Regions from separate parts of the Rahnella sp. JUb53 genome, predicted to be linked through region 3. Evidence: predicted binding sites of a transcription regulator. Region 3 holds the regulator's gene; each other region holds the start of a gene.
What was found. The regulator LexA, encoded in region 3, represses DNA repair genes until DNA is damaged. The targets are predictions, from matches to a motif close to TNCTGTATGTACATACAGNA.
Positions count from the first base shown of each region.

Region 1: a site for LexA is predicted at 5,863-5,882, ahead of uvrB (excinuclease ABC subunit UvrB). Genes of this name have one in related genera too.
Region 2: a site for LexA is predicted at 5,232-5,251, ahead of dinG (ATP-dependent DNA helicase DinG). Genes of this name have one in related genera too.

Region 1 covers NZ_SLYT01000001.1:5,671-15,873, reverse strand. Annotated here, with positions in the region: gene moaB (molybdenum cofactor biosynthesis protein B) at 1-320, opposite strand, end outside; gene moaA (GTP 3',8-cyclase MoaA) at 352-1,338, opposite strand; molybdenum cofactor riboswitch at 1,328-1,484, opposite strand; gene yvcK (uridine diphosphate-N-acetylglucosamine-binding protein YvcK) at 1,757-2,665, shown strand; gene EC840_RS00065 (isochorismatase family protein) at 2,731-3,255, opposite strand; gene EC840_RS00060 (VF530 family protein) at 3,296-3,664, opposite strand; gene uvrB (excinuclease ABC subunit UvrB) at 3,731-5,737, opposite strand; gene EC840_RS00050 (hypothetical protein) at 6,282-6,710, opposite strand; gene EC840_RS00045 (ATP-binding cassette domain-containing protein) at 6,727-7,437, shown strand; gene bioD (dethiobiotin synthase) at 7,442-8,122, opposite strand; gene bioC (malonyl-ACP O-methyltransferase BioC) at 8,248-9,039, opposite strand; gene bioF (8-amino-7-oxononanoate synthase) at 9,023-10,174, opposite strand; gene bioB (biotin synthase BioB) at 10,178-10,203, opposite strand, start outside.
Region 2 covers NZ_SLYT01000004.1:338,018-348,220, reverse strand. Annotated here, with positions in the region: gene EC840_RS12135 (amino acid permease) at 1-183, shown strand, start outside; gene EC840_RS12130 (iron ABC transporter permease) at 427-1,509, shown strand; gene EC840_RS12125 (ABC transporter ATP-binding protein) at 1,509-2,342, shown strand; gene EC840_RS12120 (5'-nucleotidase, lipoprotein e(P4) family) at 2,904-3,710, opposite strand; gene EC840_RS12115 (porin) at 3,921-5,030, opposite strand; gene dinG (ATP-dependent DNA helicase DinG) at 5,353-7,527, shown strand; gene ybiB (DNA-binding protein YbiB) at 7,572-8,534, shown strand; gene EC840_RS12100 (zinc ribbon domain-containing protein YjdM) at 8,754-9,095, shown strand; gene EC840_RS12095 (M3 family metallopeptidase) at 9,208-10,203, shown strand, end outside.
Region 3 covers NZ_SLYT01000007.1:28,255-38,457, forward strand. Annotated here, with positions in the region: gene plsB (glycerol-3-phosphate 1-O-acyltransferase PlsB) at 1-469, opposite strand, end outside; gene EC840_RS16635 (diacylglycerol kinase) at 600-968, shown strand; gene lexA (transcriptional repressor LexA) at 1,088-1,696, shown strand; gene dinF (MATE family efflux transporter DinF) at 1,995-3,359, shown strand; gene EC840_RS16650 (CsbD family protein) at 3,551-3,760, shown strand; gene zur (zinc uptake transcriptional repressor Zur) at 3,926-4,435, opposite strand; gene dusA (tRNA dihydrouridine(20/20a) synthase DusA) at 4,703-5,710, shown strand; gene pspG (envelope stress response protein PspG) at 5,903-6,139, shown strand; gene EC840_RS16670 (quinone oxidoreductase) at 6,534-7,517, opposite strand; gene dnaB (replicative DNA helicase) at 7,700-9,106, shown strand; gene alr (alanine racemase) at 9,293-10,203, shown strand, end outside.

The sequences.
Region 1 (10,203 bases), on a different contig from region 3:
CGGAACAACTCGCCAAAACCTTCGATTTCGCGGTCAAACAGCGGTTTCAACGCTTCCGGCGTATTGTTGCCGGCGTTAAAACCGGTACCGCCGTTGATCAGAATCGCCTGGATTTTTTCATCCGCAATCCACGCAGAAACCACGGCGCGGATGCTGTAAATGTTTTCTTTGACAATTTGCTGTGCGACGACGTGATGGCCGCTTTCGGTCACGGCCTCTTTCAGGTAATGCCCGGACGTGTCTTCAGCGTCGGTGCGGCGGTCGGAAACCGTCATGATCGCCACAGATAAAGGCAAAAACTCTTTACTGGCTTTGCTCATCAGTTTGCTCCTTAAACGATTAATGCCGGACTCAGCCGCCGATAAACGACAGGTTCTGGGTAATTCCGGTATTGCCTTCATGCAGGAAGTGAGTTTGTTTTTTGCGGCTCAGGCCGCCCTGAATGCGGTCCATCAGATCGTCCTGCTGCATGTCGTTGGCTAATAAATCACGCAGAGGGATGCCCTGCTCGCCGAAAAGACACAAATGCAGATTGCCGATGGCAGACACGCGCAGCCGGTTACAGCTGGCGCAGAAGTCTTTTTCGTACGGCATGATCAGACCGATTTCACCGAGATAATCCGGATGGCTGAAGACCTGTGCGGGGCCGTCGCTGCGGGAGCGAACCTGCAACTGCCAGCCCTGACGCACCAGCTGTTCGCGAAGCACTTCGCCCGACACGTGATGTTTGCGGAACAGATCGCCGCCGTCGCCGGTTTCCATCAGTTCGATGAAACGCAGTTGGATCGGACGGGTTTTGATCCAGTCGAGGAACGTGTTCAGGCTGGCGTGATTCACATCGCGCATCAGCACGGTGTTAACTTTCACCTTGCTGAAACCGGCGTCAAAAGCCGCGTCGATTCCGGCCATCACATCGCGGAATTTATCCTGACCGGTGATGGCGTGAAACTGGCGGGCATCGAGACTGTCGACGCTGACGTTGATGTTGGTCAGACCGGCATCGCGCCATTTATCGATATCACGCGCCATACGATAACCGTTAGTGGTCACCGCGAGGGTTTTGATGGAAGGATTTTCGCGCACTGCGGCAATGATCTCGCAGAAATCGCGGCGCAGCGACGGTTCTCCACCGGTCAGGCGCACTTTTTCTGTCCCTAAGTGAGCGAACGCGCGGCTGACCCGACGGATTTCATCGAGCGAGAGAAAACTTTTATTGCTGTGTCCGTGCGGCTTGTAGCCGTCCGGCAGACAATAGGTGCAACGAAAATTGCACACGTCTGTGATCGACAGCCGCAAGTAATAAAACTTGCGGGCAAAAGCATCAGTAAGTTGAAGCACCTTAACACCTTTCCAGATACGGGAGATGCGGGCATTTCTGCCATACACCCTGGTGACTTTCGTCACGGCCAGGGCTCCATATTGTTTCTGTGGGAACGACGTCAGAAAGGCAACTTAGGAACCAGGGCTAGGAGTTGATTCATCCGATCCATAGCGGAGCGATGATGAATACGGGGGTAACGGGGCATATTCTAACGCCGCAAAGTCCGGATCGCCAAGATGGTTTTTCGTTATGCATTTTGATATATAACGATTTTTCACGACAAAAGACAGCATTTTCAAGGCTAAAAGCGTTTGATTTTGAATACGCTGAGTCTGCAAATGTCGTGCCCTTAAGTGATAACATCTTGTTGCAAAGTTAGGTAAAATCCCCGCAGAAAATTGATTTATATCGCCACTCCCCATCGAAAGGAAAACCATGCGTAACCGAACATTAGCAGACCTCGACCGGGTGGTGGCGTTAGGCGGAGGTCACGGGCTTGGCCGCGTGATGTCCTCCCTCTCCTCTCTCGGCCCGCGTCTGACCGGCATCGTGACCACCACGGATAACGGCGGTTCGACCGGCCGCATACGTCGTTCCGTGGGTGGCATTGCCTGGGGCGATATGCGCAATTGCCTGAATCAGCTGATTACCGAACCGAGTCTGGCCTCCGCGATGTTTGAATATCGCTTCAGCGGGCAGGGCGAACTCGACGGGCATAATCTGGGGAATCTGATGCTGCGCGCGCTCGATCACCTGACCGTGCGTCCGCTTGAAGCGATCAATCTGGTGCGCAGTCTGCTGAAAGTGGATGCCGAATTGATCCCGATGTCAGAACAGCCGGTCGATCTGGCCGCCATTGATGCCAACGGTGAAACGGTTCACGGCGAAGTGAATGTCGATAAACTGACGCAGATCCCGCGAGAACTGCGGCTTGAACCTCAGGTGCCGGCCACGCGCGAAGCATTGCAGGCGATTGCAGAAGCTAATCTGATCCTGATTGGTCCCGGCAGTTTCTTCACCAGCCTGATGCCGCTGTTGCTGATGAATGACCTCACCACAGCGCTGCGTCGCAGCCGTGCGCACATTGTGTATATCGGCAATCTGGGGAAAGAACTCAGCGTCGCCGCGGCGTCTCTGACGCTGGATAACAAACTGGATATGATAGAAACGCGTATTGGCCGCCGTGCGGATGCCGCGATTGTCGGTCCGAAAGTGACTGTTGGCGGAAGCGCCGCTGAACATCTGATTATTCAGAGCCCGCTTGAAGCCAGTGATGTGCCCTATCGCCATGACCGCGATATGTTGCGGGCGGCCATCGAAGAAGCGCTGCAAAAGATGCTCTGATTTACTGAATAGCAGAAACAGGAAAGGCCGCGCGATGCGGCCTTTTTTGCGTCCGGAAACTGAATTTACTGCCAGTCAGCCAGGATCTCAGCGGTAGTTTTCACGGTAACCGGATTCCCCGGCACGGATAACTCACGCCACACTTCATTATGCTGGCCGATCAGTTGCTGCGCCGTCACATGCGTGCGGTCGCCGGTGGTATGCGCGTCCGATGCGACGGTCACGGCATAGCCTTTGCTGGCGGCAACTTTGATGGTGGTATCAACGCAATAATCCGTTGCACAACCACAGACCGTAAAACGGGTCGCGTTCAGTTCCTGCAATACCGATTCGAGCGTAGTGCGATAGAAAGAATCACAGGCGGTTTTGGTGACAGAAACTGCCCCTTCCGGCTGATGAATTTCAGGTAACACTTGCCAGAATTCACTGCCTTCGGTCATTTCACCTTCGGCGTGCTGGATGAAAATAACCCGCCCTGCCCGGTCAATCAGCTGATTAATGCGCTCAGCCCGTCCGCTGCGATCATAACGCGGGGAGGCGAACACCCCGTTTTGCATATCGATCACGATAAGAACCTGTTGCTCTGACACGATCCTTCTCCTCAAATGAACAGAATGAAATGCGCGTAAATTACTTTTTCACCAGCGGATGGTTATTCCACGGGCTGTCAGCAGCCGGTTTGGCGGTACTGACTTTTGGCTTTTGCGGAGCCTGTGCTGAGAGCGGTGTGCGGCGCTTGCTGCGGGTCATGTCCGGGCGCAGATGACCTTCAATGAAATCCAGATACAGCGTTTCCACTTCCTTGCGCGCCCACGGCGTACGGCGCAAGAATTTCAGGCTGGATTTCACACTCGGGTCACTTTTAAAGCAGTTGATATTCACCTGCGAGGCCAGCGCCGGCCAGCCAAAGTTATCCACCAGCGTTGTCAGCAGTTTTTCCAGCGTGACGCCGTGCAGCGGATCTTTCGCTGCGCCAGGATTTTGTGGTGTGTCAGTCATTGGCTCGCTCTTCGTTAAAATGTCTGGGTCATGATTTTTAAGCCGCGCAGTCTACCATCCTTCTCGTTATGAAATCGCAATAAACTGCTCGCGCAAGGCATGCAGTTCGTCGCGGGTGTTTGCTGCTTCTTCGAATTCCAGATTCTGCGCGTGCGCATACATCTTGCTTTCCAGCTCTTTGATGCGTTGCTCCAGCGCTTTCGGCGTGAGCGATTTGAAGGTTTGCGCCGCTTCTGCATCGCGTTTGTCTTTGTTCTTTTTGGTCTTAGGCTGACCGAGTTGCAGGATGTCGGAGATCTTCTTATTCAGCCCCATCGGCGTGATGCCGTTTTCGAGGTTATACGCTTCCTGTCTGGCGCGGCGACGTTCGGTTTCTTCAATGGCGCGGGCCATCGAGTTGGTAATTTTATCACCGTAGAGAATCGCTTTACCGTTGAGGTTACGCGCCGCACGGCCAATGGTCTGGATAAGCGAGCGCTCAGAACGCAGGAAGCCTTCTTTGTCGGCATCCAGAATGGCCACCAGCGACACTTCCGGCATATCCAGCCCTTCTCGCAGTAAGTTGATGCCGACCAGCACATCGAATTCACCCAGACGCAAATCGCGGATGATCTCCACACGCTCGACGGTATCGATGTCAGAGTGCAGGTAACGTACTTTCTCGCCGTGTTCTTCCAGATACTCGGTCAGGTCTTCCGCCATACGCTTGGTCAGCGTAGTGACCAGCACACGCTCGTTAACCGCCACACGTTTACGGATTTCAGACAGCAAGTCGTCCACCTGGGTGGTCACCGGACGCACTTCGATGATCGGATCCAGCAGACCGGTCGGACGCACCACCTGATCGACCACATCATCACCGGATTTCTCCAGTTCGTATTTACCCGGCGTGGCCGAAACATAAATACTTTGCGGCGCCAGCGCTTCGAATTCCTCAAAGCGCATCGGGCGGTTATCCAGCGCGGAAGGCAGACGGAAACCGTATTCAACCAGCGTTTCTTTACGCGAGCGGTCGCCTTTGTACATCCCGCCGATTTGCGGAATGGTCACGTGGGATTCATCAACAATCAGCAAACCGTCGGCAGGCAGATAGTCGAACAGTGTCGGAGGTGCCTCGCCCGGCCCGCGCCCTGAAAGGTAGCGCGAGTAGTTTTCGATACCGGAGCAATAACCCAGCTCGTTCATCATTTCGAGATCAAACTGGGTGCGCTGACTGATACGCTGTTCTTCCAGCAGTTTGTTATTGGCCAGCAGCACTTTACGGCGATCCGCCAGTTCGACTTTGATTTCTTCCATCGCCTGCACGATACGTTCGCGTGGGGTCACGTAGTGCGTTTTCGGGTAGATGGTGAAACGCGGCACTTCGTGCTGCACCTGACCGGTCAGCGGATCAAACAGCGACAGACGTTCGACTTCCTGATCGAACAGTTCGATGCGCAGCGCCAGATCGTCAGATTCTGCCGGGAACACATCAATGACTTCACCGCGCACGCGGAAAGTACTGCGCTGGAAAGCCTGATCGTTACGGGAATATTGCAGCTCCGCCAGACGCCGCAAGATGGCTCGCTGATCGATAATCATCCCTTTGGTCAGATGCAGCATCATCTTAAGATACAAGTCCGGATCACCCAGACCGTAGATGGCAGAAACTGACGCTACCACGATGACATCCCGGCGTTCCAGCAGGGCTTTAGTCGCGGAAAGACGCATTTGCTCAATGTGTTCGTTCACTGAGGCGTCTTTTTCAATAAACGTGTCTGAGCTCGGGACATAGGCCTCGGGCTGATAGTAATCGTAGTAGGAGACAAAATATTCAACCGCGTTCTCCGGAAAGAACTCTTTCATCTCGCCATAAAGCTGCGCCGCGAGCGTTTTGTTCGGGGCGAGCACCATCGTCGGACGGTTCAGGTCAGCAATCACATTCGCCACGGTAAAAGTTTTGCCTGAACCGGTCACCCCGAGCAACGTCTGGTGCGCCAGCCCGTTCTCCAGCCCTTCTTCCAGGCGGCGTATCGCCTCAGGCTGATCGCCTGAAGGTTTAAATTCGGAATGCAGTTTGAACTCTTTACTCATGACGGGCTACCTGACTGAAATGAAAATGCACAAGGCCGTACGGGCTGAACCGGTGAACAGTTCGGGGAAAAATAGTATGAAAGACTTCGCAAATTTTGCCAGCCCAAATTTTACCGCCGTCATAATACTGTATATAAAACCAGCTTCCAACCGATAAAATCAGCGCCTCTTTTAACATCTTGCTGACACTGCACTTTTTTAGGTTACGGCAAATGAAAATTCTCACCATCAGTTGACATTTTTATCCCGATATTTATCTCTATTCCCTTTCTGACAACAGCTTGACGAAAATTGTCACAACGATGACGAACGAATTACGCCTGTATTGCTTTTATCTAACTTATTGATTAAAAACAGTATCATCAAAAAGCTGCGAATACGGGCAAACTGAGCGGAGGCCGCATTCTGACTCGGCTGTAGCAACTTTTCTTACTCTCATGCACAAGGTTATCCACAGGAATAGTGGATAAGTCTCAGCACACCAGGCGCGGCGGGAGTTGGTAAAAAACCAGTTTTTGCTTCGTCAGCGTCTGAGAGCTCTTTTTTAGTTATTTTTTATCTTTTTTATCTCCTTATTTATGCCTATTTCCCCTGGATTTACCGGCTGATCTTTCTTGCAAAAATCAAAAGTGCATCTGATGAGGATTATCCAGCTTCCGAACGGCGCAAACCTTGCACCAAAATCAGTGAAACCGGCACTGCCAAAGTGCAGTTTTCTTTTACAAGGGCTCACGCCGAATCTCAAAATCCTGACAATACACTTGAATAATCCTAAATCATTCGTGCGAAGCCTGTTAACAGCCACGTAACGTCTCTTTTTATCACTGCCTGATAAAACTTGGCCTGAGAGTTGCAAATTCACTCTTTGAAGAGATTTCGTGAAGGATTCCCCTGTAGAACGCACATACAGCGGAACATAAATGTCAGAAACATGACAGTGGCCGTCAAAATGCAGTCCGGTGAAAAGCTCCATGAGGGAGGTATGCCTGATGTTAAGTGTAAAATCCGTTAATCAGTACTATGGGCAAAAACATATTCTTTGGGACATCAATCTCGAACTGTACCGCGGGCAATGCACCTGCCTGATCGGGCGAAATGGCGTGGGCAAAACGACGCTGGTCAATTGCATCATGGGCCATCTTCCGGTGAAAAGCGGCGCCATTTCCTGGCAATCGCGTGATGAAGAGCCGCAAAGTCTGCTGAATCTGCCAGTGGAAAGCCGCGCACAGATGGGTATCGGTTATGTGCCTCAGGGGCGGCAGATCTTTTCGCAGATGAGTGTCGATGAAAACCTGCAAATCGCCATGATGGCGAGCCGGAATAAGACGCGTCGGGTGCCTGAAGAAGTCTATGACCTGTTTCCGGCGTTAAAAGAGATGGGCACGCGTAAGGCGGGAGAGCTTGATGAAAGCCAGCAGCAACAGCTGGCGATCAGCCGGGCGCTGGTTCAGGAGCCCGAATTACTGATACTGGATGAACCGACCGAGCACACCAGCGCGTCGATGGCGGCGAATATGGGCAACATTATTCACCGCCTGAACCGGGATCTGGGTCTGACATTGTTGCTGGTCGGCCACAAACTGCCGTTCATCCGCAGCGTCGCCGACCGGTTCTGTCTGGTCGATGGCGGCCGCGATGTCGCACAGGGCACGCTGGCACAGCTCGACGATCAGTTAATCAAAAACTATCTGACGGTCTGACGTTTCATGCCGTGAGACGGTCAAGATCAAGATATTGTCCCAGATTAACGTCCAGTCCGGCGCTCAGGTACGGGATCTCGCCCAGCAGCGGCGCAGGCAGCATACGCGTGAGCGTATCCATATACGCCTGATGATGCTTCCCCGTTTCCTGCACGTCGTTGGCTATCCAGCCCGCCAGATGCAATCCGCTTTGTGCGATGGCCTGCGCCGTCAGCACCGCGTGGTTAATGCAGCCGAGGCGCATTCCCACCACTAACACCACCGGCAACTGCTCGGCGATAACCCAGTCAGCAAAGGTATAATCCGCGGTCAGCGGCGTATACCAGCCGCCCGCGCCTTCCACAATCACCCAGTCCGCCAGCGGTTCCAGATGGCGTAAACCTGCGGATAACACCTGCGGGTCAACCGGACGCTTTTCCAGTTCGCTGACGATGTGCGGTGAGGTCGGTTCGATAAAAGTGCACGGGTTCACTTCGTCATAACGCAGACCCACGGTGCTGTAAGCCTGCAACGCCAGAGCATCACTGTTACGTGGCCCTTCGGCGGTCATTTCACTGCCAGATGCCACCGGTTTGTATCCGGCTGTTGTGTGTCCGGCGCATGCGGCGGCCTGCAAAAAAGCGGTGGTCGCGACGGTTTTCCCGACTTCAGTGTCGGTGCCGGTAATAAAGTATTTTTGTTTCATGATTTATTTTAATAAACGTCTGGTGTTGGTTGGCTCCCTCCCCGCATTGAAATCAGGTTTTGCTCCTCCCCCTGCGAAGGGGGAGGAAGCAGACCGCGGCTGTTTCAAACCTGGGAGGAGCTTTGTTAACGTGGGATCAGTTCTTCGACCTGCAAAATGCCGTAGACCAGCCGGTAATTGAGGGGCAGGATGCCGTCGCGCCGGACGTAGTGTTTTTCCAGCAATTGCAGACGTTCGCGTCCGCCCAGACCGCCGAGGCGGCCATTTTTGATATGCGTCGCGCCGATGCCTTTCAGCGAGCGCATCAGTGACATCACATCGGGGAATTCGGCCACGTGGTCGCTGAAGGTTACTTCGTGGCGATACGGTGCGCAGGCTTCAGCGATTTTGTCCGGCGTCAGAAACTGGTTCACATGACGGCGGCCATCGACTTTCATCCACGCGGCAGCCAGTTCGTTAAGCGAACCTTCCGCCAGCGTGGAAAACAGCACCAGCCCGCCGTTGCGGGTGACGCGGTGCATTTCTTCCAGCGCGCGCGGCAACGCGTTACACCACTGCACCGCCAGATTGCTGAAACAAATGTCGACAGAATTGTCGGCGAACGGCAAACGTTCGATGTCGCCCGGCACGTATTCATCGGCAGAATCCAGCTCACGGGCACGATCTAACATGCCGCTTGAGAGATCCAGCGCAATAACCTTTTTGCCCTGCGCCTTCCAGTGACGGCTGAAATAACCTGTGCCGCAGCCCGCATCGACGACCAGATTACCGGCGTCTTTAAGATACGGCGCTGCCAGCGCCAGTAATTCCTCGCCTACATCACGCTGCAATTGTGCGGCGTTTTCATAACTGATGGCGGCGCGACTGAACGCGTCGGCCACCGCTTGTTTGTTCACTAATTCAGTGACTGCACCCATGAAGGGACTCCAGCAAAAAATCGATATCTTCCGGCTCATGCGCCGCCGTCAGGGTAATACGCAACCGCGCACTGCCCGGCGGCACCGTCGGCGGACGGATGGCGCTGATCCACAACCCGTGTTCACGCAACGCCGAAGCCAAGTCCAGCGCTGGCTGATTCTCACCCACAATAACGGGCTGAATAGCGGTCTGTGAACCGGTCAGCTGATAAGGTAAACCAGCGGCACCCGCGCGAAAACGGGCAATATTGGCCGCCAGTTTATCACGCAAGTCATCACCCTGCCGGACTCGTGCCAGCGCAGCCTGTAACGCACACACCTGTGCGGCGGGCATCGCCGTGCTGTAAATCAGATGACGGGCGAACTGCAAAAGATAATCCGCAGTCGCATCATCACACAGCACTGCCGCCCCGCTGCAGCCGAACGCTTTTCCGAATGTGACGACCAGCAGCTCCGGCCGCACGCCCTGCTGCCAGCAACTTCCGCGTCCTTCCTTGCCGGTCACGCCCACGCCGTGCGCATCATCCACCATCAGCCAGCTGCCGTGCGTTTTCGACAAATTATGCAGCTCAGCTAATGGCGCAGCGTCACCGTCCATACTGAATACGCCTTCCGTCACCACCAGCGTTTCACCGCTCACCGGCTTTTCCAGCAGACGATGCAGGGAATCCGGCTGATTGTGATGAAAACGCCGTAATTGCGAAGGCGCATGTGCCGCGGCTTCCAGTAAAGACGCATGACTGAGTTTGTCGGCCAGCACGCGATCCTCAGCCTGCATCAGCGCAGCAAGGATCGCCTGATTGGCGGCAAAACCGGAGATAAACAACAACGCACGCGGATAACCCTGCCAGTCCGCCAGTTGCTGCTCAAACTCGGCATGCGCCTGACTGTAACCGGTGACGTGCCCGGACCCGCCGCTGCCGACGCCATATTTCACCGCGCCCTGCTGCCACGCGGCGATCACATCGCGGTCCTGACTCAGGCCGAGATAATCATTGCCCGAAAAATTCAGATAACGCCGCTCGCCCTGCGTCAGAAAACGCGCGCTGCCGCCCTCATTTGGCTGGCGCACACGAAATGCCGCCGCCTGTTTACGCGCCGCGACAGCTTCGTTAATCCGCGTTTGCCAGCTCACCGGTTATACCGCCGCGTTGTAGAACTGAT
Region 2 (10,203 bases), on a different contig from region 3:
ATTATTACGCTGGGGCAGAACTATCAGGCGTTCCTGAAAGACACCATCGACTGGTACGGCGTTGCCGCGACTTACATCGGCCTGCCGCTGTTCCTGATTATCTGGTTCGGCTATAAGCTGACCAAAGGCACCAAAGTGGTGAAATACAGCGAAATGGAATTCCCGGATCACGTCGATAAGTAACCGGCTGGGATTTTGAAATATTCATATCGTTGAAAAGCGGAGCTCAGGCTCCGCTTTTTTACGTCTGCAATTCAGCAAAACAAAACGGACAACATCATGCTTTGTTACCGCTGAGTTTAACGTCTTAGTCTGATAGGTTTTGCAAAACACATTGATAATTATTATCATTTATTCCCTTTCTTTGGGAATAGCAGAACATCTGTTCCCGCCATAAGTTTTTAACTTAATGAGATTGAAGCGAAAATGAGTGCAACAACCGAACCCGCTCTGGCGGTGAAAGGCAACGCCCCGGACGGCGTGATGGGGCGATACCAGAATATCGTACGCCGCCGTCTGTTAATCATGCTGGTCCTGGTGCTGGCGATCGTCGTCTCGCTGGTGATTGATTTCATTATGGGGCCTTCGGGGTTGTCGCTCGGTACGCTGTGGAAAACCCTGTTTGATGCGGCGGCAGCCGATCCGGGTACGCGCGTGATTGTCTGGGATATCCGTTTGCCGTATGCGCTGATGGCGGTGGCAGTCGGCATGTCGCTCGGTCTTGCCGGTGCGGAAATGCAGACTATCCTCAACAATCCGCTCGCCAGTCCGTTCACACTCGGTGTTTCTTCTGCGGCGGCGTTTGGCGCAGCGCTGGCGATTGTGCTGGGTATCGGTATTCCGGGCATTCCCGACCAGTGGTTTATCTCTGCTAACGCCTTTATTTTTGCCTTACTGGCCGCGCTGATGCTGGATGGGATCACGCGCTGGACGCGTGTCGCCAGTTCCGGCGTAGTGCTGTTCGGTATCGCGCTGGTGTTTACTTTCAACGCACTGGTTTCTCTGATGCAGTTTATCGCCACCGAAGACACCTTGCAGGGACTGGTTTTCTGGACAATGGGCAGTCTGGCGCGTGCGTCATGGGTGAAACTGGGCGTGATGCTGCTGGCATTCCTGGTTCTGCTGCCATGGTCGATGATGAGCGCGTGGAAGCTGACGGCGCTGCGTCTGGGGGAAGATCGCGCGGTGAGTTTTGGTATCGACGTGCGCCGTTTGCGTCTCGGCACCTTGCTGCGTATCAGTATTCTTTCCGCGCTGGCAGTCGCATTTGTCGGCCCGATTGGATTTATCGGTCTTGTCGCGCCACACATCGCCCGTCTTATGTTTGGTGAAGACCACCGTTTCTACCTGCCAGCCAGTGCGCTGATTGGTGCGCTGGTGCTTTCAATGGCATCGGTGGCCTCAAAAAATCTGGTGCCGGGCGTCATTATTCCGGTGGGGATCGTCACCTCGCTGGTCGGCGTGCCGTTCTTCCTGAGTATTATTCTTCGTCACCGGGGGAACGTCTGATGTCCGCAATGCCAGAAACGCAGCCACAAGATTTACTGAATGCCGCCACGCAGGGGCTGCAAATCCGCGATTTCAACGCGGGCTATCCGAAGCGCCACGTGATCCGCCATCTCAATGTCCCGATGCTGCCGCGTGGAAAAATCACCGTGCTGCTCGGGCCAAACGGCAGCGGAAAATCGACGTTGCTGCGTTCCCTCGCCGGACTTAACCGCGCGGAAGGGCAGTTGTTTCTCGACGGGCACGATTTAATGCCTATGCCTTTTGCGCGCCGTGCGGAGCAGGTTGTTTACCTGCCACAAACGCTGCCTGCGGGTGTGCATCTGCATGTGCTGGAGTCCATCATCGTGGCGCAGCGTGCGTCTGGCGGGAAGGGCAAAGTCTCGGAAGGCACCGATAAAGTGATGACGTTGTTGCGTCAGCTGGGTATCGAGCATCTGGCGCTGAGTTATCTTGATCAGCTTTCCGGCGGTCAGAAACAGCTGGTCGGTCTGGCGCAATCTCTGATCCGCCAGCCTTCCTTACTGCTGCTCGACGAACCGCTCAGCGCGCTTGATCTTAACTATCAGTTCCACGTCATGGATCTGGTACGCAAAGAGACGCAGAAACGCAATATCGTGACCGTGGTGGTTGTGCATGACATCAATATCGCGCTGCGCCATGGCGACCGCGTGCTGATGCTTAAAGACGGTAATCTGATAGCCGATGGCGAACCGGAAGACGTGATCACCGCCGACAGTCTGGCGCGTGTTTACGGCGTCCGCGGGCGGATTGAACGCTGCTCGCAGGGGACACCGCAGATATTGATTGATGGATTAGTGGGGGACATCGGGTAAGCCACCCAAACTGGGCCCAATTTAAGGTCAACACCAACACCTTGGGTTGCCACCCAAACTGGCCCTAAGAGGCGCCTATCGCCGCGCCTCTTAGGAATCTCCGGCTCTTTCACTGCGCGCTCCGCTCGCTGGCTATGTTTCAGGTATCGCAGCGACAGGCTGGAAATCTTGCCGCTGCGCGGTGCCTTCTCTCGGTCCTGGAGCCTTCGGTCTCCAGGCCGCTCCGTTCAGCAAGCTTTCTGAATCGCCCACACGATCTTAAATTCAAAAACGAAATGGATTTATCTTTTAGATAAGTTTATTGGCGTGATCAAAAATGGCACCGAATGAACGGTTCGAGACCAGAGGCTCGAAACCTGAAATTCGGGAATCGCGCAGCGATGACATTTTGCGCCACTCATGATTGCGTCAGAACATGTCCGTCATACCCGCGACAGCGCGCAGTTAAAAAGCGCGGGAGTCCAGAGGGCGCGCGCTTACGCGTCCTCTGGGCCAGTTTGGGCGGCGAGCCCAAGGTGTTGCCCTCACTGCAAGTGAGAAATTTGTCAGCTTTCTAAAAGCTTACTTCCCATTCCACGCCTTCAGATTCTGCTCCCGCGCAGACAATTTCTGCTCAGGTGTCAGCTTGTTGTAATCCTTCGCCAGACCACTTTCCCAGTCGCCGTAAAGCGGATTTGGCAGCACGATGTATTGCGTGCCGAAGTGCTGATGGTTCTGATTCACAAAGGCACGGCGTTGTTCGTTACCCTGATGATAGGTCGCAGAACCAAAGTCATTCAGGTTGTCGCCGATGTAAATCACCACGTGATAACCCGCGGCTTTAATCGAGTCGAAACGCGCTTGTTTGTTGGACGTGTCTGAACTTAACAGCATGGTTTTTTCATTCGCGCCGGTAAAGCCCAGGCGGTTCATGTTGTCGAGCGTCGCGGCGTATTCGCTGGTTTTACGGTTAGACACGTAGAACATCGTGCCGCCATGTGTGTTGACGTAGTTAGCAAACTCCACAGCGCCAGGCACGGCGGTAGCCTGACGCGCTGCTGTCCATTGGGACCAGGTTTTGCTGTCGAATGGCTTATTCGCTTTCACCTGCCACGCACTGTACGCGCTGTTATCGAGCATCGTTTCGTCGAGATCGACGACGACGGCTTTCTTCTGTCCGGCCAGCGGCTGGGCGTTATCAAACGCCATTTTCGCCGTGTTAAAGGCCTGATAAGCCAGCGCCTGGTACTCACCGGATTGCTGGAACCAGTTCAGCGCCATCACCGACTGATCGTTCAGTTTCTGTTGGGCGTCCGTTTTTTGCTGCGCGCAGCCGCTGAGGGCCAGCATGATTAAAGCACTGGTGGTGCAAAGCGAAATTTTATTCATGGGTTATCCCTGCTTGTTAAGAAAGATTCGCATTCATCAAAATCGTTAAAACTGTAGCAGATTCAGGGGGGTGTGGAAGCCTAAATGGCGATTTACGCGAGGTGCGCCGAGAAATAACACAAATAAAAAAGGCCGGAGGGTGAGTCCGGCCGAAGAATGTCAAGACAGAGAATAATGAGGTGGTAAAGCGCCTGTTTTTAGAACTAATTATCAGAACTGATAGACCAGACCAACGGCGGTAATGTCGTCGTTGTTCAGAGCCAGTTTATTATCGTCGGACAGCTGGTTGATTTTATAATCAACATAGGCAGACATGTTTTTGTTGAAATAATAGGTTGCTGCTACGTCAACATATTTAACCAGGTCTGCATCACCGATGTTTTCAATATCTTTTGCTTTAGTCTGGACATAACCCAGTGAAGGGCGCAGGCCATTTTCGAACTGATATTGTGCAACGGCTTCGAAGGTCTGGGTTTTATTTGCAAAACCACTTCCTGCCGGTGCGCCTGCAATTCCGCCTGGTACGGTAATGGCCAGCATATTACGGGTTTCAGCATACATGGCGGCTAAATAAACGCCATTGTCGTCATATTTCATGCCGCCAGTCCATGCGTCAGCTTTATCGCCTTTGCCGTAAGCGGAATTACTCTGCGCCGTGGTGCGGTCAGAAGACGCATACGCGCCGCCGAAGCTCACGCCGGTATCACCCAGTGCGTAAGTGGTAGACAGTGAATAGCCGTCACCGTTGGCTGTGCTGCTGCCGCGACCGTCGTTTTCATTTTTACCCTGGTACTGAACGGCTACGTTCAGACCGTCAACCAGGCCGAAGAAGCCGCGGTTACGGTACGTGGCGACGCCATTGGTACGGCCCGTCATGAAGCGGTCAGCTTTGGTGTAACCGTCACCGCCAAATTCAGGGAACATATCGGTCCAGGCTTCAACGTCGTACAGTGCGCCGTAGTTACGGCCATAGTCGACGGAACCGTATTGACCGAATTTCAGACCGGCAAAGCCCAGACGGGTTTTGGTGCCGGTGGTGCTTGGCGTTTTGCTGTCAGATTCAGCATGGTTAGCCATGACGTTGTATTCCCACTGGCCGTAGCCGGTGATCAGGTCATTAATTTGGGTCTGGCCTTTAAAACCGAAACGCACGTAACTCTGGTCGCCATCACTGCCGGGAGCATCAGAGAAATAATGCAGACCTTTCACTTTTCCGTACAGGTCCAGTTTATTGCCGTCTTTATTATAAACTTCCGCTGCGTGTGCGCCTGATGCAATCAATAAACCAGGAATTAAAAGTGCCAGAATATTACGTTTCATGAATTTTACCCTGCATTCTTTATTAAAAGCTTTTCATAAAAGCTTTATATGAAGTCTTGTGGAAAGACGCTAATCATCATTTTTGCTGTGCATTCCGTATGGACTCGGATTTTTCTCAGCGAGAGTTTTTTACCGTATATTTGTGATCAATTTATGACAGTCAGAAATGAACTTTTTCTTTTTTTACACGTCCTCCTTTTTTTCTGCATAAATTTACACCACAGGAAATGCCCTTAACCAAGATTTCGGGCTGCGCCAGAAGCCGGTCTGTGGGACAATAGCCGGGACATTCCTGTCTCACTTCCAACAAAAAAAGAGATGCATGGCGCTTTCCCCCGCAGTAAAAAATCAGATAAGCCAGTGGTACAAAGCCCTGCAACAGCAAATCCCGGATTTCATTTCCCGCGCTCCGCAACGTCAGATGATTGCAGAAGTGGCGAAGGCGTTCTCGGGGGATTCTGCACGGCATCTGGCCATCGAAGCGCCGACCGGCGTCGGGAAAACGTTGTCTTATCTCATCCCCGGCATTGCTGTCAGTCGTGAAGAAGAAAAACCGCTGATTGTCAGCACGGCAAACGTGGCGTTGCAGGATCAGATTTTCAGCAAAGATTTACCGCTGCTGAAAAAAATCATTCCGGATCTGAAATTTACCGGCGCTTTTGGTCGCGGGCGTTACGTGTGTCCGCGAAATCTGGCGGCGATGAGCAATGAAAATGCGCAGGGCGATCTGGGATTATTTCTTGGTGATGAACTGGCACCTTCCAGCGGCGAAGAACAGAAACTGTGTAAAACGCTGGAAACCGCGCTGTCACGTTACGAGTGGGATGGTTTACGCGATCACTACCAGAAGACTATCGACGATCCGCTGTGGATCAAAATCAGCACAGATAAAGCCAACTGCCTCAGCCGTAACTGTCATTACTTTCGCGAATGCCCGTATTTTGTGGCGCGCAAAGAAATTGAAAGCGCAGATGTAGTAGTGACCAACCACGCGCTGGTGATGGCCGCGCTGGAGTCAGAATCCGTGCTGCCACCGGCAAAAGACCTGCTGCTGGTGCTCGACGAAGGACATCATCTGCCGGAAGTGGCCCGCGACGCGCTGGAAGTCGACGCGGAAATCACCGCGATGTGGAATAACCTGCAACTCGATAATTTTGTCCGTCAGATTGAACAATGTCTGGCGCTGTTTACGCCGAAGAATCCGCCGCCGCTGACCAATGCCGAGCGTCTGCATAATCACTGCGCCGAAATGCGCGAACTGCTGCTGTCGATTGAACAGACCGTGGGACAGTATTTACCCCCGGATGAGCCGGAAGCCGAATACCGTTTCGAACTGGGATTATTACCGCCGGAGCTGACAGAGCAGTGCAGCCGCCTGTTTAAACTCACCGATGGTCTGCGCAGTCTGGCGGAATACATGGTGAATGACCTCAGCGAGAAGACCGGCAAACACGACATTATGCGTCTGCATCGCGCGATTTTGCACATGAGCCGGATGCAGGGCTATCTCGAAACCATGAGCAAACTGTGGCGGCTGGCGGCGCTGGATAAAGCGTCCAATGCGCCGATTGGCAAATGGGTGACGCGGACTTATTTCGATAACCAGACGCATCTGGTCTTCCATTGCGCGGGGATACGCGTCAGCGAGCAGCTGGAAAAAATGCTGTGGCGCAAAGTGCCGCACGTGGTGATTACCTCTGCGACGTTGCGCTCGCTGAACAGTTTCTCCCGCTTGCAGGAAATGACCGGCCTGACGGAAAAAGCCGGCGACCTTTTCGTCAGTCTGGATTCGCCGTTCAGCCATGTCACGCAGGGTAAACTGGTGATCCCGCAAATGACGCTGGAGCCGCTGATGGCTAACGAAGCTGCGCATTTGCAGGAGATGGCCGATTTCTTCCGCGCAGAACTGGCAAAAGGACAGCACACCGGCCAGCTGGTGTTATTCGCCAGTAACCGTGCGTTGCAGCAATTCGTTTCTTTGCTGCCGGATTTACGCCTGATGCTGCTGGTGCAGGGTGATCAGCCCCGTTACCGGCTGGTCGAGGAGCACCGCAAGCGCGTCGCCGCGGGTACAACCAGCGTGCTGATCGGCCTGCAATCTTTCGCAGAAGGGCTGGATCTGAAAGGTGAATTGCTGACGCAGGTGCACATCCATAAAATTGCGTTTCCGCCGATCGACAGCCCGGTGATCCTGACCGAAGGCGAGTGGCTGAAAACGCTGAAGCGCTATCCGTTTGAAGTGCAGAGTTTACCCAGTGCGTCTTTCAACCTGATCCAGCAGGTCGGGCGTCTGATCCGCAGCCATGAATGCACTGGCGAAATCGTGATTTATGACAAGCGTCTGCTGACCAAAAGCTACGGTTCGCGCCTGCTCGCGGCATTACCGGTGTTTCCTATTGAACAGCGCGAAATGCCTGCGCCCGGTTCGGTGAAACGCCCTGATATCCTGAAAACAGCGAAGAAAGATCCGGTTCGCCGTCGCGCCCGCCGGCGATAATTTTTCCTCAAGAAAAGTCATTACACAGAGAAGGTAACGCTACGATGGATTACACCAAACTCATCAAAGAAGTGGGGCGTGGAAAGAATCATGCCCGTGATTTGGATCGTGAGCAGTCGCTTGCGTTGTACCGCGAAATTCTGGCCGGTGAAGTGCCGGATTTACAGCTGGGTGCGCTGCTGATTGCGTTTCGTATCAAAGGCGAAGCGGAAGAAGAGATGCTCGGGTTTTATGCCGCGATGGAAGAGCGCGTGATGCGTCTGCAGGCACCGGAAAATCGTCCGCTGCCGGTGGTCATTCCGACCTACAACGGCGCCCGTAAGCAGGCGAATCTGACGCCGTTGCTGGCGATGCTGCTCAGCCGTCTGGGTTTGCCGGTGGTAGTGCATGGCGTGGATGAAGATCCTACCCGTATCACCAGCGCGGAGATTTTCCGCGCATCAGGTATCGACGCTGCTCAAAACCAGCAACAGGCGCAGCAGCAGCTTGATGCCGGAAACGGCCCGGTCTTTGTGCCGGTTTCGGTCATGTGCGCGCCGATCGAAAAGCAACTGGCACTGCGCTGGCAGATGGGCGTGCGTAACAGCAGCCATACGCTGGCGAAACTCATCACACCTTTCATCGGGCAGGATGCGTTGCGTTTATCCAGCGTTTCTCATCCCGAATATATTCAGCGCGTCTCCTCATTTTTCCGCCAGATTGATGGCCGTGCATTGCTGACGCAAGGGACGGAAGGGGAAGTGTATGCCAATCCGTCACGTTTCCCGCAAACGCACTTTATCGCCGGTGGTGAACTGAGTTTGCTGGCAGAAAAAGAAGAGATTTTTGCCGCCGATGTGCTGTCGACCAAAGACGTCGACGCCACCGTGAACTACATTCAGGAATGCCTGAAGGGCGAACGCGCTGTCCCGCAGGCGATTCTGAATCAGCTGGCATGTTGTCTGGTGGCAGCAGAAGTGTGTGGCGATATGGCTGAGGCCAAAATGATTGTGGATCAGATTTTCTGATTACGTTCTGGCGAACTCGATCGCCCCCTCACCTGCGAAGGTGAGGGGTTATAAAACATCCCTTATTACTCTATAAATCCTGCGTTTAGGCCCGTCTCATCTCCCCAAAATCTCCCTTACCCTGTTCAAAAGTGTGGTTAAAGGCTAAAATAAAGGGACTACGGAATCTATTTACTGATTTCATTCGTTTTTTTTATAAAGTTTTATGGAGATTTAAATATGGAAACGTTGCCAGCTTGCCCGACGTGTCAGTCCGAATTCACCTGGCAGGACGGTGAAATGCTTAACTGTCCTGAATGTGGACATGTCTGGTCAATGAGCGGTGAAAACAGCGCGGAAGATGACGTGCTGAAAGTGGTCGATGCCAACGGTAACCTGCTGGCAGATGGCGATTCTGTCACCGTAATCAAAGACCTGAAAGTGAAAGGCAGTTCTTCAATGCTGAAAATCGGGACTAAAGTGAAGGGCATCCGTCTGGTTGAAGGCGATCACAATATCGACTGCAAAATTGACGGTTTTGGTCAGATGAAACTCAAATCCGAGTTCGTGAAGAAAAACTGATTTCCGCATAATCCTGCCTGACATTCAAAAGCGGTTTTGCCATATCGACATAACCGCTTTGCGAACATACACTCAATGTAAAATCTCTTTAACATTCAGCAGAGAAGATTACATGAAACAGGCTCAGGACTATTTTAACGCCCTCAATCGCGATTACCTCAACGTGCATCAGAACAAAGAAAACTTGTTCTGGCAAAACTACATGGGCACCGGTGATGAAAATGTCTCCGACGCTTTCTCCGCTGCCGAAACTGCTTACAAACGCTTTATCGCTGAACCTTCCCGTCCGCAGGAAATTCGTGACGCCATCGCCAGTCTGGAAAAACACAGTGCCAGCGACGAGCGTGATGCGCTGCTCCACGGTCTGCGCGGCTGGCTGAATTTCTTCGACTGTAATGTGATTGAAGATCCCAAAGCCCAGGCGCTGATGGATGAAATCATTCAGGCCGAATCCGTGCTGTTTGGTAAGCGTAAGCAGTACCGCATGACCCACATCAACAGCAAAGGCGAGCGCGTCAGTGCCTCTCTCGGCGAACTGCTGACTAACCAGGCCAATAACGAAAATGAAGCTTACCGCCGCAGTTCCCAGAATGCGTTGCGCGATCTGGAAGACTGGCTGCTGCACAACGGCTTGCCTGAACTGATCGGCCTGCGTAACCGTTTTGCCCGCCAGCTCGGTTACCGTAACTATTTCGACTATAAAGTGAATAAAACCGAGCGGATGTCGCCGGAACAGTTATTCGCTATCCTCGACCGGTTCGAAGAACGCACCCGCGAAAGCAACACGCGCAGCCTCAATGAACTGGTAGCACGCGAAGGTGATGCCGCACTGCTGCCGTGGAATATCCGTTTCGCCAGCGCCGGTGACGTCACCCGTCAGCTCGATCCTTACTTCCCGTTTGCCGATTCCCTGCGCCGCTGGATTGACAGCTTCAAACGCCTGAATATCGGTTTTAACGGCGCAGAAATGCAGCTCGATTTGCTGGTCCGCGAAGGCAAATACGAGAACGGATTTATGCACGGGCCGGTGCCGCCGTTCTATGACAACGGCAAATGGGTGCCAGCGGTGATTAACTTCACCAGTCTGGCAAAACCGGATCAGATTGGC
Region 3 (10,203 bases):
GCACGGCAAAGAATTTCTGGATGCCATTCAGTACGCGCAGATGCGGCGTATCATCCTGACCTTCACGGCCCGGCGCACGGCCAAACATCACGGAAACCGGCAGCATTTGAATGTCTAAATCCGGATTGTTGCGGTGCAAATCCAGATAGTCGTGGAACAGCTTTACGGATTCCTGCTTCGGCGTGTAATACGAGAACACGCGCGGGCCTTCAGCAATGAAAACATGGCTTGGCAGCAGCGTTCCGTCGATTTCCAGCGGAATAAGGGGATCGGGCAGATTCTCTGCCAGACATTGCGCACGCAACGTCAGCAAGTCTGCTTTGGAGTTGTAAGGCAATACGTACAAAATCGGGCGCGTCGGGTCCAAATGCAACTCGGTAACCGGATCTGAAGGTATGACCTTGCTCTTTACCAGCAATGAGAGTGGTAAATTCAATAATGTGTAATAAAGTCTACGCCAACCTGACATAAAAACGTGAAGCCTCTTGTTAGCCATTTCGCCGCAAGGATACCAGAAAGATCCGTGGAGATCTGTGGTCATATAAAAGCTAAAATACGGCACACTTTTAAGGACAACCCTTCAAGGATCAGTACCCGAAATGGCGAACCAAGTCACTGGATTTACCCGAATTTATAAAGCGGCCGGATATTCCTGGAAAGGATTGAAAGCCGCATGGCAGAACGAAGCGGCTTTTCGCCAGGAAGCCAGCGTGGCTATCCCGTTAATTTTGTTATCTTTCTGGCTCGATGTCAGCACGGTTGAACGCATTTTGCTTGTAAGCTCCGTGATGCTGGTCTGCGTCACCGAGTTGCTCAACAGTGCGGTGGAATGCGCGATTGACCGTATCGGCCCTGAGTTTCACGTGCTCTCAGGGCGGGCAAAAGATATCGGTTCTGCTGCCGTACTTCTGACCATCATATTGGCGATTTTTGTCTGGGTCAGTATCTTTTGGCCGCGATGGTTCTGATCTGGAATCTGTATTCCAGGAATCACCGTTATGCCCTGTTTTTATTCAATCTTAGGTTTTCATTGACCGTTTAGCTGTATATACTCACAGCAAGACTGTATAAACAACCAGGGGGCGGAATGAAAGCTTTAACGACCAGACAACAAGAGGTCTACGACCTTATTCGCGATCATATCTCCACCACCGGTATGCCACCGACTCGCGCAGAGATTGCATCGCGTCTGGGTTTCCGTTCTCCCAATGCGGCGGAAGAACACCTGAAAGCGCTGGCACGTAAAGGCGTTATCGAGATTGTCTCCGGTGCATCTCGTGGTATCCGTCTGCTGATGGAAGAAGAAGAAGGTTTACCGCTGATCGGCCGCGTTGCCGCCGGTGAGCCGCTGCTGGCACAGCAACATATCGAAGGGCATTATCAGGTTGATCCGGCGATGTTCAAGCCGAGCGCCGATTTCCTGCTGCGCGTCAGCGGGATGTCGATGCGTGACATTGGTATCCTCGACGGCGATTTGCTGGCCGTGCATAAAACGCAGGACGTGCGTAACGGCCAGGTTGTCGTGGCGCGTATCGATGATGAAGTCACCGTGAAACGCCTGAAAAAGCAGGGCAGCGTGGTGCAGTTATTGCCTGAGAACAGCGAATTCCAGCCGATCGTGGTGGATTTACGCGAACAGAATTTCAGCATTGAAGGGCTAGCCGTAGGCGTCATCCGTAACGGCAACTGGATCTGACCTTCGTACTTCGAGCTGCAGACGCGTTGGCTGCGTGCGTTTACCCGAATCACTGACTCATGTCAGCTCATCGGGATTCTCTTACTTGCCGCCTTCCTGCAACTCGAATTACTCGGTCAGAAATTGCTGAGTCAGAAATTGCTGTGTCAGATAGAGAAGACTAAAACTAATTGAATATGGATGGCGGCCGCCTCTGGCATCCATGTGAATTCAAAGAGAAATGCGTTTCTCTCATCATCGCCCCTTTCGGGGCGATGTCATTTTAGGCATAACCTGAACCTCCGGCATGAGATTCTCTATGCAACATCATTCCCTGCGACAATCATTCAAAAATACCTTTCTAAGCCCCGCGGATAAAGCACTCTGGACCCTGGCGTTACCGATGATTTTTTCCAATATCACGGTGCCTCTTCTTGGTCTGGTCGATACCGCAGTGATCGGTCATCTCGACAGTGCCGATTATCTCGGTGGTGTGGCGGTTGGTTCGATGGTCACGACTTTCCTCTTCATGATGCTGCTGTTTCTGCGCATGAGCACCACCGGCATGACCGCACAGGCGCTGGGCGCAAAAGACAATCAGTTGCTGGCACGTGCTTTTGTGCAGCCCTTTTTGCTGGCGGTGCTGGCCGGTGTCGTCATTCTGTTATTTCGCCATCCGCTGATGGAGCTGGCGTTTCATGTCGTGGGTGGCAGTCAGTCGGTGCTGGAACAGGCGAGGCTGTTTATCGAAATCCGCTGGTACAGTGCGCCTGCTTCTCTGGCGAATCTGGTGATCCTCGGCTGGTTGCTGGGGATCCAGTATATTCGCGGGCCGGTGATTTTGCTGATCGCGGGAAATCTGCTGAATATTATCCTGGATATCTGGCTGGTAATGGGGCTGGGGCTGAACGTACGTGGTGCGGCGATGGCAACTGCCAGTGCAGAGTATTTCACGTTGTTCATCGGGCTGTATTTTGTCTGGCGTGTCATGAAACGACGCGGTATCACCGGTTCAGAAATCACCAGTGCGTGGCGCGGTAATTTGCGCCGTCTTCTCGGACTTAACCGCGACATCATGCTGCGCTCATTGCTGTTGCAGCTATGCTTTGCCTCACTGACCATCCTGGGTGCGCGGCTGGGCAGCCACATTGTGGCGGTCAACGCTGTTCTGATGAACCTGCTGACCTTTACCGCATTTGCACTCGACGGCTTTGCGTATGCCATTGAAGCCCATTCCGGTGAGGCATTCGGTGCGCGCAATCGCGAAAAACTGCTCAACGTGTGGCATGCCGCGTGCCGTCAGGCCGGACTGGTGGCGCTGGCTTTTGCGCTAATTTATGCCGTAGCCGGCGGGGCGATTATAAATGCGCTCACCTCACTCCCCGAATTGCGTGAACTGGCGGATCATTACCTCGGCTGGCAAATTGTATTGCCGCTGGTGGCGGTCTGGTGTTATCTGCTCGATGGGATGTTTATCGGTGCCACACGCGGGCGGGATATGCGTAACAGCATGGTGGTTGCAGCGCTCGGATACGGGCTGACGCTTCTGACCTTACCAGTGCTGGGAAACCATGCGTTATGGCTGGCGCTGACCGTCTTCCTCGGCTTGCGCGGGATTGCACTGGGCTGGATATGGCGTCGTTACTGGCAGCGCGATACCTGGTTTTCTTCTCCCGGACACTGAATTGGCAGTGTTTTATCAAAGAGATAAATGTTCTTTTGCCGTTATTTCCTGCTTTGGAATAATCCTAATAATGGTTTTTATCCCTGTTCGGGGAGGATTAATCCAGATTCTCTACTAACCTTAGAAGTGTTAAGGACGAGCTGCAGGAACAAAACGCAGCTCCATAAACCCAAGGTAACAGGAGATATTTTATGAATAAGGACCAAGCCGACGGTAACTGGAAACAGTTCAAAGGGAAAGTGAAAGAAAAATGGGGCAAACTGACCGATGACGACCTGACAGTGGTTGAAGGTAAACGTGATCAGTTGGTTGGTAAGATTCAGGAGCGTTACGGCTATCAGAAAGATCAGGCCGAGAAAGAGCTCAAGGAATGGGAAACCAGCAACAAATATCACTGGTAATACGCGACTCCCCCTCGCGTGTCAGTGACGTATCCTGAGATTTAGCTGCTCCTACCCGGAACGCTTCAGGATACGGGTACACGGATGTACCCAACTTTATGTCTTCACTTCTTGGCTTTTGCACATACTTGCTTCAGTAAATCCCCGCACAAACACCAAAATCCCTTAGCGTTTTTTCACCACAATACTGTGGTCATGATCGCAGTGCTCATGGCTGTCACAGGTTTCCACGACCTTACATTCCCCGCATAAACCGTGGGCTTCCACGACAGAATGGCGAAGCTCAAAGCCGGATTCCGTTGCCAGTTTCGCCAGACGTTCTTCAATACCGTCAGTGGTTTTTTCCGTCACCAGCCCGCAGCGGTCGCAGATGAACAGCGCAGACGTGTGGCTCGGCTCTTCAAAATGATGGCAAAGCACGTAGCTGTTAGCCGATTCAACCCGGTGGATAAAGCCTTGTTCAAGCAGAAAATCCAGCGCGCGGTAAACGGTTGGCGGTTTTGCTTGTGGCTCGCTGACACGCAGCAGATCCAGCAAATCATAGGCGCTGATGGCACCGGGTTGTTGCGCCATCAGGCGCAGTACTTCCAGCCGCTGCGGCGTAAGACGAACATTGCGCTGCTGGCAAAGTTCTTCAGCTTGCGAAAGTAATTTTTCCGGATTATTCAGGGTCATAGCAACGTTCTCTGAGCGCAGATTGGGATCGACAGGCCACAACATGCGACCATTGTTGATTTTATCATGCTTAGGCTAAAACGACGAATTATGCGCCATTCATTAAGATGTATTGCGGCGACGTTATTTCTCTGCACGATGGCGCAGGATGCCGAATCTTTGTTCTGTGGTATAATCACCGATTAACTTCTCTCTGGCGTTGCGTCAGAGAGAGCGCCACGAACCCCTTCAGCGAATGTCAGGCCGATGTCAGAAACTCAACACGCAATGCCCCAGACCACTCCGTTTTCCGCTCAGCGTTTTTCCGTTGCGCCGATGCTCGACTGGACCGATCGCCACTGTCGCCATTTTCACCGGCTGATGACCGGCCAGACGTTGTTGTACACCGAAATGGTGACTACCGGTGCCATTATTCATGGTAAAGGGGATTATCTCGGGTTTGGCGACGCTGAACATCCGGTGTCATTGCAGCTTGGCGGTAGCAATCCTGCCGATCTGGCACATTGCGCTAAACTGGCAGAAGAACGCGGTTATGACGAAATTAACCTCAACGTCGGTTGCCCGTCGGATCGCGTGCAGAACGGCATGTTTGGTGCCTGTCTGATGGGGCAGGCGTCGCTGGTAGCGGACTGTATCAAAGCCATGCGCGATGTGGTTTCAATTCCGGTGACGGTCAAAACCCGTATCGGTATTGACGATCAGGACAGCTACGAATTTTTGTGCGATTTCATCCGTCAGGTGTCTGAAAACGGCGGCTGCGATACCTTTATTATCCATGCGCGTAAAGCCTGGCTTTCCGGTCTCAGCCCGAAAGAAAACCGTGAAATCCCGCCGCTCGATTACCCGCGTGTGTATCAGCTTAAGCGTGATTTCCCGCAGCTGACGATGGCGATTAACGGCGGCATTAAAACGCTCGAAGAAGCCAAAACGCATCTGCAATTTATGGATGGCGTGATGGTCGGTCGCGAGGCTTACCAGAATCCGGGCATGTTGCTGAACGTCGATCGCGAGCTGTTTGGCTCCGACGCGCCGCTGAAAACCGGGCCGGATATTATCCGCGCGCTGTATCCGTATATCGACGCGGAACTGAGTAAAGGCACCTATCTGGGCCACATTACCCGCCATATTCTTGGTCTGTTCCAGGGCGTGCCGGGCGCACGTCAGTTCCGTCGTCACCTGAGTGAGAACGCTCATAAAGCCGGCGCGGGCATTGATGTGGTTGAACAGGCATTGCAGATGGTCGCCCAGCAACAGGAAATGGCGGCACAGGCCTGAAAACCAGGTGAGGAAAATCACTATCTGTTAGTCAAATTTACTATCTTTTCGCAGGCCATTCGTGCCTGCGAAATATTTTCTTCTTGTAATTCAATCCATTATTTAACCCGTCACACTGGCACGTTTCTTGTAATAGCTAACGTGTGTTCTGACATCACGTCTTATTGCACATGGCTTATTAAGGAGCACCCGATGCTGGAAATTCTCTTCGTGCTTGGTTTTTTCTTTATGCTGATGCTGACCGGCATTTCGCTGCTGGGCATGATCGCTGCGCTGATCGTCGCATTCGCGGTAATGATGTTGGGTGGCTTTCTGGCGATTGTTATAAAAATGTTGCCTTGGCTGATTTTGGCCGTGGTTGCCGTGTGGATTTACCGGGCATTTATTAAACCGGATCAGCCAAAATATCGCCGCCGCCGTTTACCGTAATTTTTACTGTCGATAAGTAGTTTCTGTAACTGCATGAAATACTGGTGATTAGTGGTGGTCTTTTGAGCACAAAAAAATGTAACCGTTGCAGCGATAACTTTTGCTTATGTGCTAGCGATCACAAGCTGGGTCAGAATGTGCGGTCGAAATGCATAAATCATATTTTTTAACATGGGTGACTGTTAGGATGGAATTCATTGGCAGCCGTCAGGCTGTAAACCGAATTCATCAAGTCCGCTGAGGCACACAATAGTCGCTTAAGTGACATCGCCCTGCGGATTTACCCGGCAGTACCCTACAGCAGTACCCGTCTGAAATCAGAGGTCGTCTGAGTCAGACAGTAAGAAAGGCTTCCATATTCTGGAAGCCTTTTTTGCATTGGCTTAGGGAACTGTTATGGGATCAGTAAACTTGAGCCTTGCGTTACGCGGCTTTCCAGCGTTTCGTGCGCGCGTCTGGCTTCAGAGAGCGGGAATTTCTGCGCGTCGCTGACGTCCACTTTTATCGCGCCGCTGGCAATCAGCGAAAATAGCTCGCTGCTTGCGTGTGCCAGTTCTTCGCGGTTGGTCACGTAGCCATTCAGGGAAGGGCGCGTCACGAACAGCGAACCTTTCTGATTGAGGATCGCCAGATCCACGCCTTTCACCGGGCCGGAAGCATTGCCGAAACTGACCAGCAAACCACGGCGTTTCAGGCTGTTCAGCGATTTCTCGAAGGTGTCTTTACCGACAGAATCGTACACCACACCGACTTTTTCGCCGCCAGTCAGCTCCGCCACGCGGGACGCGATATCTTCTTTCTGATAATTAATCGTCGCCCACGCACCGGCCTGTTTCGCGCGTTCGGCTTTTTCGTCCGAACCCACAGTTCCGATCAGTTTAACGCCCAGCGCTTTCGCCCACTGGCAGGCAATCAGACCGACGCCACCGGCCGCAGCATGGAAAAGAATGGTTTCGCCGGCCTGCACTTCGTGGGTCTGGCGCAGTAAATAGTAAACCGTTAGCCCTTTAAGGAAGGACGCCGCCGCCTGTTCAAAACTGATGGCATCCGGCAGCAGGGCAATTTTTTCCTGCGGCACGTTATGGAATTCACTGTAAGCCCCGAGCGCCGATTGCGCGTAGACCACGCGGTCGCCCGGCTTAATACCGGTCACGTCGCTGCCGACTTTACTGACAATCCCTGCCGCTTCAGTCCCTAAACCGGCCGGAAAACTGGCGGGCGCATACAGACCGCTGCGCACGTAAGTGTCGATATAGTTGATACCGATGGCCTTATTCTCAACCTGAACTTCGCCAGCCTGCGGATCTTGTGGCTGATAATCAACGTATTGCAGAACGTCTGGAGTGCCTGTCTCAGAAAACTGGATGCGCTTTGCCATGTTTATCCCTCGTGATGGAGTCTGATTTCAACCCTAGGCTAAATGTCCGGGACAATCCAGATTTTCGGCACTAAGGGTTAATACCCTTTTGAAATGGTTTATACTGTCGCGCGAGTCTGGCTCTGATTTTTGGAAACCGGACGCTCATAAAACAGGCGCTTAGAGCAGGAACTATTCCACAGATGGCAGCAAAAAAACCGACCAATCAACAGAACGAAAACCGCGATCGCCAGATGGAAGGATTGAAACTTCCGCCGCATTCGCTGGAAGCTGAACAATCCGTTCTGGGCGGGCTGATGCTGGATAACGAACGCTGGGATAACGTCGCCGAGCGTGTGGTCAGCAATGACTTCTTCAGCCGCCCGCATCGCCTGATTTTCACCGAAATGCAGCGTTTGCTGGAGATGAGCAAACCGATCGACCTGATTACGCTTTCTGAATCCCTGGAACAGAAAGGCGAACTGGATTCCGTCGGCGGTTTCGCCTATCTGGCAGAGCTCTCGAAAAACACCCCAAGTGCGGCGAATATCGGCGCTTATGCCGACATCGTGCGTGAACGCGCAGTCGTTCGCGAAATGATTTCCGTCGCCAATGAAATTGCCGATGCGGGTTATGATCCGCAGGGGCGCAGCAGCGAAGACCTGCTGGACTTAGCCGAATCCCGCGTATTCCAGATTGCCGAATCCCGCGCCAGTAAAGACGAAGGCCCGAAAAGCATCGACCGTATTCTGGAAAGCACCGTTTCGCGTATCGAAGAACTGTTCCAGCGCCCGCACGACGGCGTAACCGGTGTGTCCACCGGCTATGCGGATCTCGATAAGAAAACCGCCGGTTTGCAAAAATCGGATCTGATCATCGTGGCGGCACGTCCGTCGATGGGTAAAACCACGTTTGCGATGAACCTCGCCGAAAATGCGGCGATGATGCAGGATAAACCGGTCTTAATCTTCAGTCTTGAGATGCCCGGCGACCAGATCATGATGCGTATGCTGGCGTCGCTTTCCCGCGTCGATCAGACCAAAATCCGTACCGGTCAGCTTGATGACGAAGACTGGGCGCGAATTTCCAGCACCATGGGGATCCTGCTCGAAAAACGTAACATGTATATCGATGACTCGTCCGGCCTGACGCCAACGGAAGTCCGTTCGCGCGCGCGCCGTATCTTCCGTGAACACGGCGGTCTGAGCCTGATCATGATTGACTATCTCCAGCTGATGCGCGTTCCGTCGCTGTCCGATAACCGTACGCTGGAAATCGCCGAAATCTCCCGCTCGCTTAAAGCGCTGGCGAAAGAATTGCAGGTGCCGGTGGTGGCGCTGTCGCAGCTTAACCGAAGCCTGGAGCAACGTGCCGATAAACGCCCGGTCAACTCCGACTTACGTGAATCAGGTTCCATCGAGCAGGACGCCGACTTAATCATGTTCATCTATCGTGACGAGGTTTATCACGATAACAGTGAAGAAAAAGGCATCGCGCAAATCATCCTCGGTAAACAACGTAACGGTCCGATCGGTACCGTCCGCCTGACCTTTAACGGTCAGTGGTCGCGATTTGATAATTACGGCGGCCCGCAATACGACGAAGACTAGTGCGGAGCTAGCTTACTTGCCATTTTGAACCCGGGCAGTGCTCACTTTTTTTGGAAAGATTGGCTCACGTACTTTGTGTACGCTCCGGTTTTTCCGCGCTGGCCGTGTCCAAACTGGCCGCGACGCTGACGCCCCTAAGCATTAGCGGTTAGGTTAACACTCTCAATTTCATGCAAAGGACTTAAAATGAAAGCGGCTACGGCTGTCATTGATCGCCGCGCTCTGCGACACAATCTGCAACGGGTGCGTCATCTGGCGCCACAAAGTCGTCTGGTTGCGGTAGTGAAAGCAAACGCTTATGGGCACGGTCTGTTAGAGACGGTGCATAGCTTGCAGGATGCCGATTATTACGGCGTTTCCCGTCTCAGCGAAGCACTGATGCTGCGCAAAGCCGGTGTCGTTAAACCTGTTCTTCTGCTCGAAGGCTTTTTCTCCGCCAGTGAATTACCGTTGCTGACTGAACATCAGCTGGATACCGCCGTTCACAGCATCGAACAGCTCGACGCGCTGGAAAGCGCTGACCTCGCGCGTCCGCTGAATGTCTGGCTGAAAATCGATACCGGTATGCACCGTTTGGGCGTCCATCCTGTACAGGCCGACGCGTTTTATCAGCGCCTCAGTGCCTGCAAAAATGTCGTTCAGCCGGTCAATATCATGAGCCATTTCTGCCGTGCCGATGAGCCGGAAAGCGATGCCACAACGAAGCAGCTGAACAGCTTTAACGCGTTTGCTGAAGGCAAGCCGGGGCAGAAATCGATCGCGGCTTCCGGCGGGATTTTGCTGTGGCCGGAATCGCATATGAATCTGGCTCGTCCCGGCATTATTTTGTACGGCGTCTCACCGATGGAAACCGGCACGGCCAGCGATTTCGGGCTGCAACCGGCCATGACGCTGACGTCCAGCCTGATCGCCGTGCGTGAGCACACTGCCGGTGAACCGGTCGGTTATGGCAGTACGTGGGTCAGCGATCGCGACACTCGTCTGGGCGTCGTGGCGATGGGGTATGGCGACGGGTATCCCCGCAGTGCGCCGAACGGTACGCCGGTGCTGGTCAATGGCCGCGAAGTGCCGGTTGCCGGGCGCGTGTCGATGGACAT